3 regions of the Massilia sp. TWP1-3-3 genome follow, and region 2 is predicted to be linked to each of the others. Evidence: predicted binding sites of a transcription regulator. Region 2 holds the regulator's gene; each other region holds the start of a gene.

Region 1 (5,051 bases), on a different contig from region 2:
TTGCCGCCGCCACCGGTGGTGGTGCAGCCGGGTTCTCCGGGCGACTTTGGCGGCAAGCAGCTGGCGAGCGTGGCGCGCACTGGCGTGGCCGGCAACTGGGGCTACACCGCGCCGGACGGCGCGCGCTATGCACTGATGGGCACCGCCAAGGGCATCCTGGTGCTCGACCTGCGCGACAGTGCCAACGTGCGCGTGGTCGACGAGATCGACGGCCCGACCAATACGCCGTCGCCCGGCGTTTACTGGCGCGAGATGCGCGTCTACGGCACCCATGCCTACATCGTCTCGGAGCAGGACAATGTGCGCGGCGGGGTCATGATCCTCGATTTGTCGGCGCTGCCGGCCTCGGTGCGCTTCGTGAAAAGCTTCGCCCCGCGCGACGGCACGCTGCGCGCGCACACGATCGACATCGATACTGCGCGCGGCCTGGCGTACCTTCAGCGGCCCGTCAGCGTCGCGCCTCCAGCGCCAGCGCCCATCAGCGCGCCGCTGCTCGATGCGCCCGCGCCAGCAGTGTTCGGCGGCGCCATGGCGGCGGCCCACACCGAGGGCGAACATGAACATGGCGGCCCGAGCGACGGTTCGGTTGAAGTGTGGGACCTCAAGACCGATCCTGAAAACCCGCGCTACATCACCACCTTCAACCTGAACAAGTCGGTGCACGACATGACCGCCGTCGGCAACCTGGTGTACGTGGCCGAGGGCACGGCCAACAGCTGGTCGATCTGGGACCTGACGACGCCCGCCGCACCCAGGCTCTCGGTGCGCTGGGTGGGCACGCCGGGTAACTTCGCGCACAACATCTGGCCGAGCGGCGACGGCACTTTTGTGGTGACGACCGAGGAAGTGCCCGCCGGCCTGCCGGCACGGGTCTGGCGCTTGAATGGCGCAGCCGCGCCGACCCAGCTCTCGACGTTCAAGGTGGGCACCGGCACGCCGCACAACGTGATCATGGAGGGTAATATGGCTTACCTGAGCCACTACACCGAAGGCGCAGTGGCGGTCGACCTGTCCAACCCCGCCGTGCCCAAGGTGGTGATGCGGGTCGATACCAGCGCGCTGGCGGGCCCCGGCTACAGCGGCTGCTGGGGCGTCTATAAATTTCCCGGACTGCCGCTGCTCACGTGCAGCGATATCGAAACCGGTTTCCACCTGATCAGCATCACACCTTGAAAGCGCCGCATGCAATTTGAAACACTCGCCGTCAGCCTCGACGGCCACATCGCCACCATTGCCCTGAACCGCCCCGAGAAAGCGAACGCCATGAACCTGGCGATGTGGCACGACATCCGCTCGGCCTTCAAATGGGTCGATGCGACGCCCCAGGCGCGCGTGGCGATCCTCGAAGGCGAAGGCAAGTGCTTCACCTCTGGGATCGACCTGAAGATGATGATGGGCCTGGGCGCGCAGATCGAGGACCAGTGCGAAGGGCGCATGCGCGAAGCGCTGCGCGCCGTGATCGTCGACTTGCAGGACACCTTGAGCAGCCTGGAACGCTGCCGCAAGCCGGTGCTGGCGGCCGTGCACGGCGCCTGCATCGGCGGAGGTATCGATCTGATCACCTGCGCCGACATGCGCTACTGCTCGGCCGACGCGTATTTTTCGATCAAGGAAATCGATATCGGCATGGTCGCCGACGTCGGCACCTTGCAGCGCTTGCCGCGCCTGATCGGCGAGGGCATCACGCGCGAACTGGCCTACACGGCGCGCCGCGTGGAGGCGCCAGAAGCGCGCGAGATCGGCCTGGTCAACCGCGTGTTCGGCACGCGCGAGGAACTGGGCGCGGGCGTGCGCGAGATCGCCGCGGCGATCGCGGCCCGCTCGCCGCTGGCGATCCGCGGCACCAAGGAGATGATCAGCTATGCGCGCGACCATACGGTGGCCGACGGCTTGAATTATGTCGCCACCTGGAATGCGGCGATGCTGATGTCCGAAGACCTGCAAAAGGCAATGATGGCGAACATGAGTGGGCAGGCGGCCGAGTTTCGCGACTAAAGTGGCGGCTGCGGGGCTGCGCGGCTGCAGCACTGCGTCTGGCGCGTAAATTGCTAATGACAAGGGAAAGCGCATTCTCGCGCCTCACTTTAGAATTGCAATAATGCCAACAAGCCAGACGCCAACACCGCGCACACTGCGCATCGTCGTCGTCAACACGGTCGTTCTCGACGGCGACGAACAAGACCACGCGCTGGCCGCCCAGGTCCGGCGCGGCAACGCCTTGCGCATCGGGCTGCTAGAGTCGGGCTACGATATCGTCGCCTCGCTGCCGGCCGACATGTACCTGCCCGAACGGATCGCCCAGCTCCAGCCGGACATGATCATCATCGACGCGCAGTCCGATGCGCGCGACGTCCTCGAACACATCGTCATCGCCAGCCGCGACGAGCGGCGCCCCATCGTGCTGTTTACCGACGACGACACCACGCGCAGCATGGATGCGGCGATGGCGGCGGGCGTCTCGGCGTACGTGGTGGCCGGCCTGCACAGCGAGCGTATCAAGCCGGTGCTCAACGTGGCGCTGGCGCGCTTTCGGCAAGAGCAAAAGCTGCTGGCCGAACTGGAAGACACGCGCCACAAGCTGGCCGAGCGCAAGGTGATCGACCGCGCCAAGGGACTGCTGATGAACAGCGCGCGCTTGAGCGAAGAGCAGGCGTACCAAAAGCTGCGCAGCATGGCGATGAACAAGAACATGAAGCTGGCTGACATCGCCCAGCGCATCCTCGACGTGGAAGACTTGCTCGGCTGACCTGGTGCACGCCCCGGTGCACCATTTTGGGATTATGTTGCACCGCAATGTAGCGCCGCGGGCAAAGGTACTGTCAATATGCCCCGCCTTACCCTGGCACGCGGATTGCTAACCATAGCTTATCGGATCAATGGCGATCCCCTGAATAATTTGCGCTGATCTAACGACGGATTGGCAGGACAACGGCGTCCGACCAGCTCCGGTTTTTCATGACCGGATCCTGGCCGGACGCCATTTTGTTTTCTACACGGGATAGATCATGGCCACCAAAGCAAACAGTATTGCGCTTTTCACTTTCAACACGCCGCAGATGCGTGCCTTTCACCTGACCTGGATGGCGTTTTTCGTCTGCTTTTTCGCCTGGTTCGCCTGCGCACCGCTGATGCCCATCATCAAAGGCGAATTCGGCCTGACCATGGGACAGGTGGCCAACATCAATATCGCCGCCGTCGCCATCACTATCCTGGTGCGCCTGATCATCGGCCCGATGTGCGACCGCTTCGGTCCGCGCAAAGCCTACACCGCGCTGCTCGCGTTAGGCGCCATTCCCGTGCTCGGCGTGGCCGCCTCGCAAAGCTACGAGAGCTTCCTGTTTTTCCGTCTGGGGATTGGCGCGGTGGGCGCAAGTTTCGTGATCACGCAGTACCACACGTCCGTCATGTTCGCCCCGAAAGTGGTGGGCACGGCCAACGCGGCCGCTGCCGGCTGGGGCAACGCGGGCGGCGGCGCAGCGCAAGCGCTGATGCCTTTGCTGGTGGGCGCGCTCGTCATGGCGGGCGTTTCCAGTACGCTCGGCTGGCGCGTGGCGCTGGTGGTGCCGGGCGTGCTGATGATCATCATGGCCTTCGTCTACTGGAACTTCACCCAGGACTGCCCGTTGGGTAACTACGACGCCATGCGCAAGGCCGGCATCCCGATCGAAGGCGGCAAGAAGGGCGGCTGGTCCAGCTTCAAGGCGGCCAGCGCCAACTACCGCGTGTGGCTGCTGTTCGTCACTTACGGCGCCTGCTTCGGAATCGAGATCTTCATCCACAACGTGGCGGCCGTGTACTACGTCGACCATTTCGGCCTGTCCTTGAAGTCGGCCGGCCTGGCTGCCGGCAGCTTCGGTTTGCTGGCCCTGTTTGCGCGCGCGCTGGGCGGCTGGCTGTCCGACAAGATGGCGTTGCGCGGCAACCTCAATAGCCGCGTCACGCTGCTGTTCGTGATGATGATCGGCGAAGGCCTGGGCCTGTTGTGGTTTTCAAAAGCCGACAGCGTGACCTTTGCCGTCATCGCCATGCTGGTCTTTGGCCTGTTCACCCACATGGCTTGCGGCGCAACCTACGCACTGGTGCCGTTCATCGACAACAAGGCACTCGGCGGCGTGGCCGGCATCATCGGCGCCGGCGGCAACGTGGGCGCGGTGGCGGCGGGCTTTCTGATGAAAGGTACCGGCGACATCCAGCAAACGCTCGGCATCCTGTCATTCATGGTGCTGCTGTCGGCCATTTGCGCCATCGCCGTGCGCTTGACGGCTGCGGTCGACGCCAAGGTTGACGCCAAGGTTGACGCCAAGCTTGGTGCCACAGCGGCCATCGCTCAAGGAAAACTTGCATGAGAATCATCGTCATCGGCCACGGCATGGTGGGCCACAAATTTCTCGAGTCGCTCAATAGCAGCAACGTGCCCGATCTTGAAGTCACGGTCTTGTGCGAAGAGCCGCGCGCGGCCTATGACCGGGTGCACCTGTCCGAATTTTTCGCCGGTAAATCGGCAGACGACCTGTCGCTGGTGCCGTCGGGGTTTTTCGACAACGGCAACATGCTGCTGAAGGTCAATGCGCGCGCGGTGGAAGTGGACCGCGCCAGCAAGACCGTCACGCTGCGCAGCGGCGAAGTGCTCGAATACGACAAGCTGGTGTTTGCCACCGGTTCTTACCCATTCGTGCCGCCGCTGGCCGGCAAGGACCGCAAGGACTGCTTCGTCTATCGCACCATTGAAGACCTGGAGAAGATGCTCGAATGCGGCAAGCGCTCCAAGACCGGCGTGGTGATTGGCGGGGGCCTGCTGGGCCTGGAATGCGCCAAGGCGCTGGTCGACATGCAATTGCAGACCCACGTGGTCGAATTTGCGCCGCGCCTGATGGCGGTGCAGGTCGACGACGGCGGCGCGCGCGTGCTGCGCGCCAAGATCGAAGACCTGGGCGTGACGGTCCACACCCACAAGAACACGCTGGAAATTGTCGATGGCGAGGAGGGCACGCACCGCATGCGCTTTGCCGACGGCACGCATCTGGACACCGACATGATCGTGTTCTCGGCCG
Region 2 (5,051 bases):
AGTCCGGTCAGGCCCAGGTAGTTGCCCAGCTGGCCAGGCGCGCGCGACAAAAAGTAGCTGCCGCCCACGTCCGGAAACAAGCCGATGTTTACTTCCGGCATCGCCATCTTGGTCTTCTCGGTGACGATGCGGATACGGCAGTCGGGCCCGCCCTGCGCAATGCCCATCCCGCCGCCCATGACCACGCCGTCCATCAGCGCCACGTAGGGCTTGGGATAGAAATGGATCAGGTGATTGAGCGCGTATTCTTCGGTAAAAAAGTCTTCCAGCAAGGCACTGCCGCCCATCGGGCTCTTGCCGCCCACCTCATGGAAAAAACGGATGTCGCCGCCGGCGCACAGCGCCTTGGGGCTGCTGCTGCCAAGCACGACCGCATCGACGGCGTCATCCGCGCGCCAGGCCTGCAGCACCGCCGTCAAGTCGCGCACCATCTGCAGCGACAGCGAATTAAGCGCTTTGGGACGGTCGAGGGTGATGATGCCGGTACGGTTGGCAACGCGGGTCTGGACGTATTCGCTCATGGAAGGCTGACAATAAATGGATAGACCCATATTTTAGCCTCCGCAGATGCAAAAAGGGCGCCGCAGGCGCCCTCGTGTCAAGAATCCCGGGCCTTAGATGGCTTCAGGGAGTTCTTCTTCAGGCAGGTGCTTGATGGCCTGGTGATTATGGTCCTGGACCTTGTCCTTGTACTTCATGACTTGACGGTCGAGCTTGTCGATCAGGGTGTCGATAGCGGCGTACAGGTCATGCGACAGGCTTTCTACATACACGGTCTTGCCCGACAGGCGAAGGTTGATTTCAGCCTTTTGTCGTTTTTCTTTTTCAGTCAGGTTATCCACGGTGAGGATCACGGCAATATCAATCACGTGATCGAAATGGCGCTTGACGCGCTCGAGCTTGGTTTGTACGTATTCACGGATGGCTGGGGTCACTTCGAGATGATGTCCGCTAATTGTGAGATTCATACACACTCCTAATAATGGTGTCACTTTCCGTTCGTGCGCGGCGCGCAGAGGAACGGCATAAAAATGCCGATTACAGACACTTCCTGAGGCTGACGGGCGGGATTTTGAGCGCTTCGCGGTACTTGGCAACGGTGCGGCGAGCGATGACCATACCCTGTTCCCCCAGCATGTCCGCAATCTTACTATCGGATAATGGATTTTTAGGGTCTTCTGCTCCTGTCAATTGCACGATGAGTGCACGAATCGCCGTGGAAGATGCTTCTCCCCCCGCTTCGGTGGCGACATGGCTACCGAAAAAGTATTTCAACTCAAACATGCCATGCGGGGTCAGCATGAATTTCTGAGTTGTTACACGAGAAATAGTACTCTCGTGTAGACCAAGTGTATCAGCTATTTCGCGCAGCACAAGGGGACGCATGGCTACCGCGCCATGGCTGAAGAAATTGCGCTGGCGCTCAACAATAGCCTCGGAGACACGCAAGATGGTGTCGAAGCGCTGGCGCATGTTTTTGATCAGCCACTTCGCTTCCTGCAACTGGGCGCCCATCTGGCCTTCGCCCTTGCCCTGCTTGAGCAGGCTCGCGTACATATTGTTCACGCGCAGGCGCGGCATCACGTCGTTGTTGAGCGAGACCGACCAGCCGCCCTTGGCCTTGCGCACAATCACGTCCGGGACCACGAAGTCCGACACATCGGAGGCGAACACGGCGCCCGGGTGCGGATTGCAGCGGCGGATGATGGTCTGCGCCTCGCGCAAGTCTTCGTCGTCGCAGTCGAGCGCTTTTTTCAGCTTGTTGAATTCACGCTGGGCGAACCAGGTCAGGTGCTTTTCGACGATGGCCAGCGCCATGCGGCGCGTCACCAGCGGCACGCCGCGCATGGCGCGAATCTGCAGCGCCAGGCACTCGGACGCATTGCGCGCGCCCACGCCGACCGGATCAAAACTTTGCAGCAGCGACAGCGCGGTCTTGAATTCATCGAAATCGATCTCGAGTTCTTCGGGCATGCGCGCATGGATTTCTTCCAGCGTCTCGGTCAGGTAGCCGTTGTCGTCGAGCGCGTCGACGATCAGTTCGACCAGCGCGCGGTCGCGCACTTCGAGCACCAGCACGCGCATCTGTTCCATCAGATGCTCGCGCAGGGTGGTCGCGCTGCCCTCGAGCTGCGGGCGCGAATCTTCGTCGTCGCTGCTCTTGGCGCGGCCCAGGTCACCCCACTCGCCGTCGTTGTCGTTGTTGTTGTCGTTGTTGCTGGCAGCTTCCCCCTCGGGTGCATCGGCGCTTTGGCCTTCGGCCGGCGCCGGTGCATCCTGCGCGCCCGGTTCGGGCGGCGCCTCGGCCGGCGTGGCGCTGCTGCCGATGGCGCCGTCGGCCAGCAGGCGCACCGAATGGTCGAGCGGATCGTCAAGCCGTTCGAGCAGCGGATTGTCGGTCAGGAGCTGTTCGAGTTCCTGGTGCAGTTCGAGCGTGGACAACTGCAGCAGGCGGATCGACTGCTGCAGCTGCGGCGTGAGCGCAAGGTGCTGCGAGGTGCGTAGTTGCAGGGATTGTTTCATCGGTTTGACCTGCTTACATCCGGAAGTGCTCACCCAGATAAACGCGGCGTACCGATTCGTCTGCGATGATGTCGTCCGGACGGCCAGAGGCCAGCACCGCACCCTGGTTGATGATGTAGGCACGGTCGCAAATGCCGAGCGTTTCGCGCACATTGTGGTCGGTGATCAAAACGCCGATGTCGCGCTCCTTCAGGAACCGCACGATGCGCTGGATCTCGATCACGGCGATCGGATCGACCCCGGCGAACGGTTCGTCGAGCAGCACAAAGCGCGGATTGGTGGCCAGCGCACGCGCGATTTCCACGCGCCGCCGCTCGCCGCCCGACAGCGACATGGCCGGGTTCTCGCGCAGCTTTTCGATCTGCAGGTCATGCAGCAGCGTGTCGAGCCGCTCCTTGAGTTCTGGTTTGCTCAGGCGCTTGCCGTTGACCTTTTGCAGTTCCAGCACGGCGAGGATGTTTTCTTCGACCGTCAGGCGCCGAAACACCGACGCTTCCTGCGGCAGGTACGACAGGCCGAGCGCGGCGCGCCGGTGAATCGGCAGGCTGGAGATATCCACGCCGCTGATGTCGATCGAGCCGGCATCCGACGGCACCAGGCCCACGATCATGTAGAACGAGGTGGTCTTGCCGGCGCCGTTGGGCCCCAGCAGGCCGACTACCTCGCCGCATTCAACCTGCAGCGATACGTCGCGCACGACCAGTTTTTTGCCGTAGCTTTTCTGCAGGCCGCGCACGATCAGCGTGCTGCCACAAGCTTTCGGTTCGATCATGGCATGCCCGTCGGAGCTGGCGTGCCAGTCGGCCCCGTTGGCGCAGTTGGCGCGGTTGGCGCCGGCGCGGCGCGCGGCTTGCGCGGCGCGATGATCAGCTGGCCGCGGCCCTCGCCCGGCTTGCTCGCGCCGCTGGCGTCGTTACGGGCGGTGAATACCTCGCGCATGCTGTCGTACGAAATGAATTCGCTCTTGATTTCGTCGGTCATGGTGCTGCCCTCGATCTGGCGGATATGCGCGCTGCCGAACAGCTTGACGACGCCGCTGCGCTCGTCGTATTCGATGCGCTGCGCATTGCCTTCGACCCACAGCTCGGGGCCGCCGTCGCGCTTTTGGCGAAACGTCGCCATCTTGCCGGGCACGCCCGTGAGCGTCACCTGCATGTCTTCTTCGGGACTGGTCTTGATCACCGCTTTTTCAGCGCGCAGCACCAGCGTGCCCTTAGTGACGACGATGTTGCCGGTAACGATGGTGACCTGGGCGACTTCGTCCACCAGCAGCGTGCCGTAGTCGATTACCGCGCGCTTGCCGGCGTCGGCTTTCTCGGCCGAGGCGCCCAGCGCCACTAGGCCAAACACTGCAATTGCTATTATTTTTTTCATTTTCTACTGCCCTTGGGTGGAACGATGATCTGGCCACCGCCGGCAAACTGCACCTGGCGCGTGGCGTTGTTGGCCTTCATGCCGACGCCGGTAATGGTGTTGGCGCCCAGCGCCATGTCGACCCGCACGCGGGACTCCATGCGGTCTTCTTCCGGAAACACGGTCAGCGCTTCGGTGGTCATGTGCATCAGGCGCGCCATAGGCGAAGCGGGGCGAAAGACGTCGACCTTGCCCAACAGGTCGACCTGGTCGTCCGCATGCCGCAGGCGCGCTGTGTTGGCCTTGACGGTCATTGGACTCTGGCCGGGCGCCAGACTTTGCAGCATGGGCTGCTCGACGTCCGAGACGTCGCCCAGCGGACGGTGGGTCAGCTTGGCGCCGTAGAACAGGTAGCGCGGCTTGCCTTCGGGCGTCATGCGCACGAAACTGAATTTTTCAACGATGTAGTCAGGCTCGTTGCCGGCTGCGGCCGGATCGACCTGGCCGTCGCCGCGCTGCATCACCTGCACCAGCCAGAAGCTGCCCAAGGCGGAGAAGATGAGCGCCGTGATGGTCAGCAGCAGCGGCCAGCGATGGGCGGTGCGCTTATCCATGGCGGCCCCCGCCCCGCAGGCATGGGTCCCGCAGGCCTGATTCCTGATTCTTGCCTGTCACGCGAAATACGGCGCCAGCGCCGCCTCGTACGTGCCCTGCGCGCGCATCACCAGGTCGCACACTTCGCGCACGGCGCCGCGCCCGCCGCCGGCGCGCGTGACGTAATGGGCGCGGTGTTGCACCTCCGGGTGCCCGGTGGGCACAGTGACCGCAAAGCCGACCTGCAGCAGCAGTGGCAGGTCGATCACGTCGTCGCCGATATAGCCGCACTGCTGCGCCGTCAAGCCGGTCGCTTCCAGCAGTCTGGCAAAGGCGATGCGCTTGTCGTGGATGCCCTGGTGGACATGCATGATGCCCAGGTCGGCCGCGCGCCGCACCACAATCGGCGACTCGCGCGCGCTGATGATGGCGGTGGCCACGCCGCTTTTTTGCAGCAGCTGGATGCCCAGGCCGTCGAGGACATTGAAGGTCTTGGTGGTTTCGCCATCCGGGCCGTAAGTCAGGCTGCCGTCGGTGAGCACGCCGTCGACGTCGAAGATCATGACCTTGACGGCCGCAGC
Region 3 (5,051 bases), on a different contig from region 2:
AGGCCGGCCAGGTCGACCAGGGCGGTCTGGCCCAAAATGTCGTGGCACACCACGCGCGCAGGGAACCATGGAAAGTCCAGGTCGCGCCTGCGTTCAATGAACTGGGACAGCGATGCATTCAGGCTGGCCGGTTCGCACCGGCGCACCAGGTTTTCGGCCAGCACGCGCGAGGTGTAGGGCAGCTTGTCGTAGGCGCCCGGCTCGATCGCGTCGACTGCGGCGCGGGTGTCGAAATAATCGAGCTTGGTGCCCGGCAGGGACTTGCGAAATTGCGTATTCATGATGATTCCCAGTGGTCTACTTGCGGTCCGAAATCGGCACGAAGGTGAGGTCTTCAGGGCCGACATAGTTGGCGCTCGGGCGAATGATCTTGTTGTCGATGCGCTGCTCGATCACGTGCGCGGCCCAGCCGGAGGTGCGCGAGATCACGAACAAGGGCGTGAACATGGCAGTCGGCACACCCATCATGTGGTACGACACGGCCGAGAACCAGTCCAGGTTCGGGAACATCTTTTTAACGTCCCACATGACCGTTTCGAGGCGCTCGGCGATGTCGAACATTTTCATCGAGCCCGCCTGCGTGGACAATGACCGCGCCACTTCCTTGATGACCACGTTGCGCGGGTCCGACACGGTGTAGACCGGATGGCCGAAGCCGATCACGACTTCCTTGTTGGCCACGCGGCTGCGGATGTCCGCTTCGGCTTCGTCCGGGTTTTCGTAGCGTTCCTGGATTTCAAGCGCGACTTCGTTGGCGCCGCCGTGCTTTGGACCGCGCAGCGCACCGATGGCGCCGGTGATGGCCGAGTGGATGTCGGAACCGGTGCCGGCGACCACGCGCGCGGTGAAGGTGGAGGCGTTAAATTCGTGTTCCGCGTACAGGATCAGCGAGGTGTGCATCGCCTGCTCCCATTCCTTGGATGGTTTTTTGCCGTGCAGCAGATGCAGAAAGTGCGCGCCGATCGACTCGTCGTCCGTCTCGGTCTCGATCCGCTTGCCGTTATGGCTGAAGTGGTACCAGTACAGCAGCATGGAGCCGAACGACGCCATCAGGCGGTCGGCGATCATGCGGGCGCCGGGCACGTTGTGGTCATCTTTTTCAGGCAGCACGCAGCCCAGCACCGATACGCCGGTGCGCATCACATCCATCGGGTGGGCCGACGCCGGCAGCGCCTCGAGCGCCGACTTGACCGCCTGCGGCAGGCCGCGCATCGACTTCAGGTGCGCCTTGTAGCCCTTCAGTTCAGCCTTGGTCGGCAGTTTGCCGTGCACCAGCAGGTAGGCGATTTCTTCGAACTCGCTGTTGGTGGCGACGTCGAGAATGTCGTAGCCGCGGTAGTGCAGATCGTTGCCGGTTTTACCGACCGAGCACAGCGCGGTGTTGCCCGCGGTGACGCCGGAAAGGGCGACCGATTTTTTTGGCTTGAAGGGGGTTGCTTGTACATCGCTCATGCTGGAGTCTCCTGGAATAGTTGGTTTATTTTTTCTGGGCTGCGAACAGCGCGTCGAGCTTTTGCTCGAAATCGTGATAGTTGATGCGCTCGTACAGTTCCATGCGGGTCTGCATGGTGTCGACCACGTTCTTTTGCGTGCCGTCGCGGCGAATCGCGCCGTAGACGTTTTCGGCCGCCTTGTTCATGGCGCGAAAGGCCGACAGCGGGTACAGCACCAGGCCGACGTCGGCGCCTTTGAGTTCGTCCACCGTAAACAGCGGGGTCGCGCCGAACTCGGTGATGTTGGCCAGCACCGGCACCTTGACCGCTTTCGCAAACGTGGCGTACATGGCCAGGTCGGTGATCGCTTCCGGGAAGATCATGTCGGCGCCCGCTTCCACGCAGGCGATGGCGCGCTCCATGGCCGACTCCAGGCCTTCGACGGCCAGCGCATCGGTGCGCGCCATGATGACGAAACTGTCGTCGGTGCGCGCATCCACTGCCGCCTTGATGCGGTCGACCATCTCCTGCTTGCTGACGATTTCCTTGCCCGGACGGTGGCCGCAGCGCTTGGCGCCGACCTGGTCTTCGATGTGGATGGCGCCGGCGCCTGCCTTGATCATCGAGCGCACCGTGCGCGCCACGTTGAAGGCGGACGAGCCGAAGCCGGTGTCGACGTCCACCAGCAGCGGCAGGTCGCACACGTCGGTAATGCGGCGCACGTCGGTCAGCACGTCGTCCAGGTTGGAGATGCCCAGGTCCGGCAGGCCGAGCGAGCCGGCCGCCACGCCGCCGCCGGACAGGTAAATGGCCCGAAAACCGGCGCGCTTGGCCAGCAAGGCGTGGTTGGCGTTGATGGCGCCGACCACTTGTAAGGGCGACTCTTCTTGAACAGCTTTGCGAAATGCCGCGCCTGCGGAAACTTGGGCCATGATTGTCCTTTAGTGTTGCGTGGTCGATTGAACGAGATAGCACCTACACCGCAAAAGGCGTGCCACAGGTACGAGAACGGGGTGAGTCCTTGTGAATCAAGCACTTGGGTAGCTTGCGTTTCTCCACAAGCAAACAAATGAAACAAAATATTGCATTGCCAGTGGAACATTGAAACACAAATGAAACACCATTTGAAACATGGACTACAATAAGGATATGAGCTACCAGAACCGCCCTGCCCCCGATTCGCCCGACAAACCCGTCATCTGGACGGTATCGGTGTCCCGTCTGGCCGATCTGTTTCGCGACATCACGCTTGAATACGACCACCTGGCGACCATCGAGCCGGTGAACCTGGGCTTTGACGAGGCGGCGCGCGCGATCCGCGAACGGGTCGCCACCGAACGCTGCGACGTGGTGATCGCGGCAGGTTCAAACGCGGCCTATCTCAAGGGCCGCGTCTCGGTGCCGCTGGTGATCGCCAAGGCCAGCGGCTTTGATTTCATGCAGGCGCTGGCGCGCGCGCGGCGCGTGTCGGACCGCATCGGCGTCGTCACTTACCAGCAGCAACTGCCCGAACTGGCGGAGTTCGCCGCGACCTTTGGCGTGGCCATCGCCCAGCGCACCTACGTGACCGAGGAAGACGCGCGCGCCCAGATCAATGAACTGAAAGCTGCCGGCATCCAGGCCGTCGTGGGCGCGGGCCTGATCACCGATTTGGCCGAAGAAGCGGGACTGACCGGCGTTTTCGTCTACTCGGCCGCGTCGATCCGCCAGGCCTTTGACGATGCGCTGGAACTGGCGCGCCTGACGCACCTGGAATCGATTCGCGGGCGCCGCTCGGTGGTGGCCGACACGCTGCGCGCCAAGCACGGCCTGAACGACCTGCGCGGCGTGTCCGGCGCGATGGAGACGCTGCGCCAGGCCGTGGTGCTGTACGCGCGCTCGCCAGCGACGGTCTTGATTGCCGGCGAGACCGGCACCGGCAAGGAAATGGTGGCGCAAGCCATCCACCGCGAAAGCCCGCGCAGCCTGGGCCCCAACCGGCCTTTTGTGGCCGTCAACTGCGGAGCGATCGCCGAGTCGCTGCTGGAGTCCGAACTGTTCGGCCACGAAGAAGGCGCCTTTACCGGCGCGCGCCGGGGCGGCCACGCGGGCCTGTTTGAAGCGGCCAACCACGGCACGCTGTTCCTCGACGAAATCGGCGAAATGCCGCTGGCGCTGCAAACGCGCCTGCTGCGCGTGCTCGAAGAGCGCGAGGTGGTGCGCGTGGGCGGCACGCGGCCGATTGCTGTCAACGTGCGGGTGATCAGCGCCACCCACTGCGACCTGGAGGCGCGGGTGCGCGAAGGACGCTTTCGGGCCGACCTGTTTTACCGGCTGGCGGTGCTGCGACTGGCGCTGCCGCCGCTGCGCGAGCGCGCCGATGACATTGTCGTGCTGGCCGAATGGTCGCTCAAGACTGCGCTGGCGGCGCTCGGCGCGCGACCGCACCCCAACCTGCATGCCGAAATCACAGCCTGCGCCCCGCTGCTGGAGCGCTACAACTGGCCGGGCAATGTGCGCGAACTGCGCAACATGGCCGAGCGCCTGGCGCTCTACCTGGCGGCCGAGCCGCTACAGGCACTCACGCCCGCGTTCGTGCTCGGCGTGGCGCCGGAGCTTGGGCGCGGCGCGCCTGATGCGCAATTGCTTGCCGCGCCAAAGATCGAGAGCGAAACGGTGGAGCAAGTGCTGGCGCGTTTTGGCGGGCGGCGCGACGAGGCGGCGGCCTACCTGGGCATCAGCCGCACAACGCTGTGGCGCAAGCTGAAAAAGTGATACATTCTTGAGCAAGTCGACACAAAAAGTGACTAACGAAGTCTAGAATTATTCGTTCCCTCTCCCGCAGCGCAACCGTATGATCGCCCTTTTACCGCTGGCCGCAAAGCTCGCCGAAAAATTCGCAAGCGCGCGCGCCAGCTACCTGGAGGTCCCATGTCGCCCGCAACCGCACCTGCCCTGTTTTCCCTGATTGGCAATACGCCGCTGGTCGAAGTGACCCGCATCGATACCGGCCCCTGCCAATTGTTCCTCAAGCTTGAAAGCCAAAATCCCGGCGGCTCCATCAAGGACCGCATCGGGCGCGCCATGATCGAAGCGGCCGAAGCGGACGGCAGCCTACGACCGGGCGGCGTGGTGGTCGAGGCGACGGCCGGCAATACGGGCCTGGGACTGGCGCTGGTGGCGCGCCTCAAGGGCTACCGCGTGGTGCTGGTCGTGCCCGACAAAATGGCGGTCGAAAAAATCCTGCACCTGAAAGCGCTGGGCGCCGAGATCCACCTGACCCGCTCCGACGTCGGCAAGGGCCATCCCGAGTATTACCAGGACTATGCGGCGCGCCTGGCCCGCGAGATTCCCGGCGCCTGGTTTGCCGACCAGTTCAACAATCCTGCCAATCCGCGCGCGCATGAAACCGGCACCGGCCCGGAGCTGTGGTCGCAAACGGGCCAGCAGCTCGACGCCATTGTCGTCGGCGTGGGTTCGTCCGGCACGCTGACGGGGCTGTCACGCTTTTTCGAGCGCGTGCAGCCGGCGCTGCAATTCGTGCTGGCCGATCCCAAGGGCTCGATCCTGGCCGACTACATCAACACGGGCGTGCTGCGCACCGACGCCGGTTCGTGGGCGGTGGAAGGCATCGGCGAG

Evidence for each region. The regulator sigma-54, encoded in region 2, starts transcription at its own class of promoters, with help from an activator protein. The targets are predictions, from matches to a motif close to TGGCANGNAANCTGCTTT.
Region 1: the regulator sigma-54 is predicted to act here: its motif matches at 2,035-2,052, upstream of ACP7D4_RS04460 (ANTAR domain-containing response regulator).
Region 3: the regulator sigma-54 is predicted to act here: its motif matches at 2,413-2,430, upstream of prpB (methylisocitrate lyase).

The regions. Positions count from the first base shown of each region.
Region 1 is NZ_JAFCWX010000003.1:261,635-266,685, reverse strand. Features, by position in the region: gene ACP7D4_RS04470 (LVIVD repeat-containing protein) at 1-1,173, shown strand, start outside; gene ACP7D4_RS04465 (crotonase/enoyl-CoA hydratase family protein) at 1,183-1,995, shown strand; gene ACP7D4_RS04460 (ANTAR domain-containing response regulator) at 2,099-2,746, shown strand; gene ACP7D4_RS04455 (MFS transporter) at 3,006-4,346, shown strand; gene nirB (nitrite reductase large subunit NirB) at 4,343-5,051, shown strand, end outside.
Region 2 is NZ_JAFCWX010000001.1:198,485-203,535, forward strand. Features, by position in the region: gene ACP7D4_RS00915 (enoyl-CoA hydratase/isomerase family protein) at 1-521, opposite strand, end outside; gene hpf (ribosome hibernation-promoting factor, HPF/YfiA family) at 615-968, opposite strand; gene ACP7D4_RS00925 (RNA polymerase factor sigma-54) at 1,039-2,523, opposite strand; gene lptB (LPS export ABC transporter ATP-binding protein) at 2,537-3,295, opposite strand; gene lptA (lipopolysaccharide transport periplasmic protein LptA) at 3,292-3,897, opposite strand; gene lptC (LPS export ABC transporter periplasmic protein LptC) at 3,894-4,490, opposite strand; gene ACP7D4_RS00945 (KdsC family phosphatase) at 4,548-5,051, opposite strand, start outside.
Region 3 is NZ_JAFCWX010000022.1:2,022-7,072, reverse strand. Features, by position in the region: gene acnD (Fe/S-dependent 2-methylisocitrate dehydratase AcnD) at 1-281, opposite strand, end outside; gene prpC (bifunctional 2-methylcitrate synthase/citrate synthase) at 298-1,452, opposite strand; gene prpB (methylisocitrate lyase) at 1,478-2,365, opposite strand; gene prpR (propionate catabolism operon regulatory protein PrpR) at 2,583-4,187, shown strand; gene ACP7D4_RS19345 (pyridoxal-phosphate dependent enzyme) at 4,344-5,051, shown strand, end outside.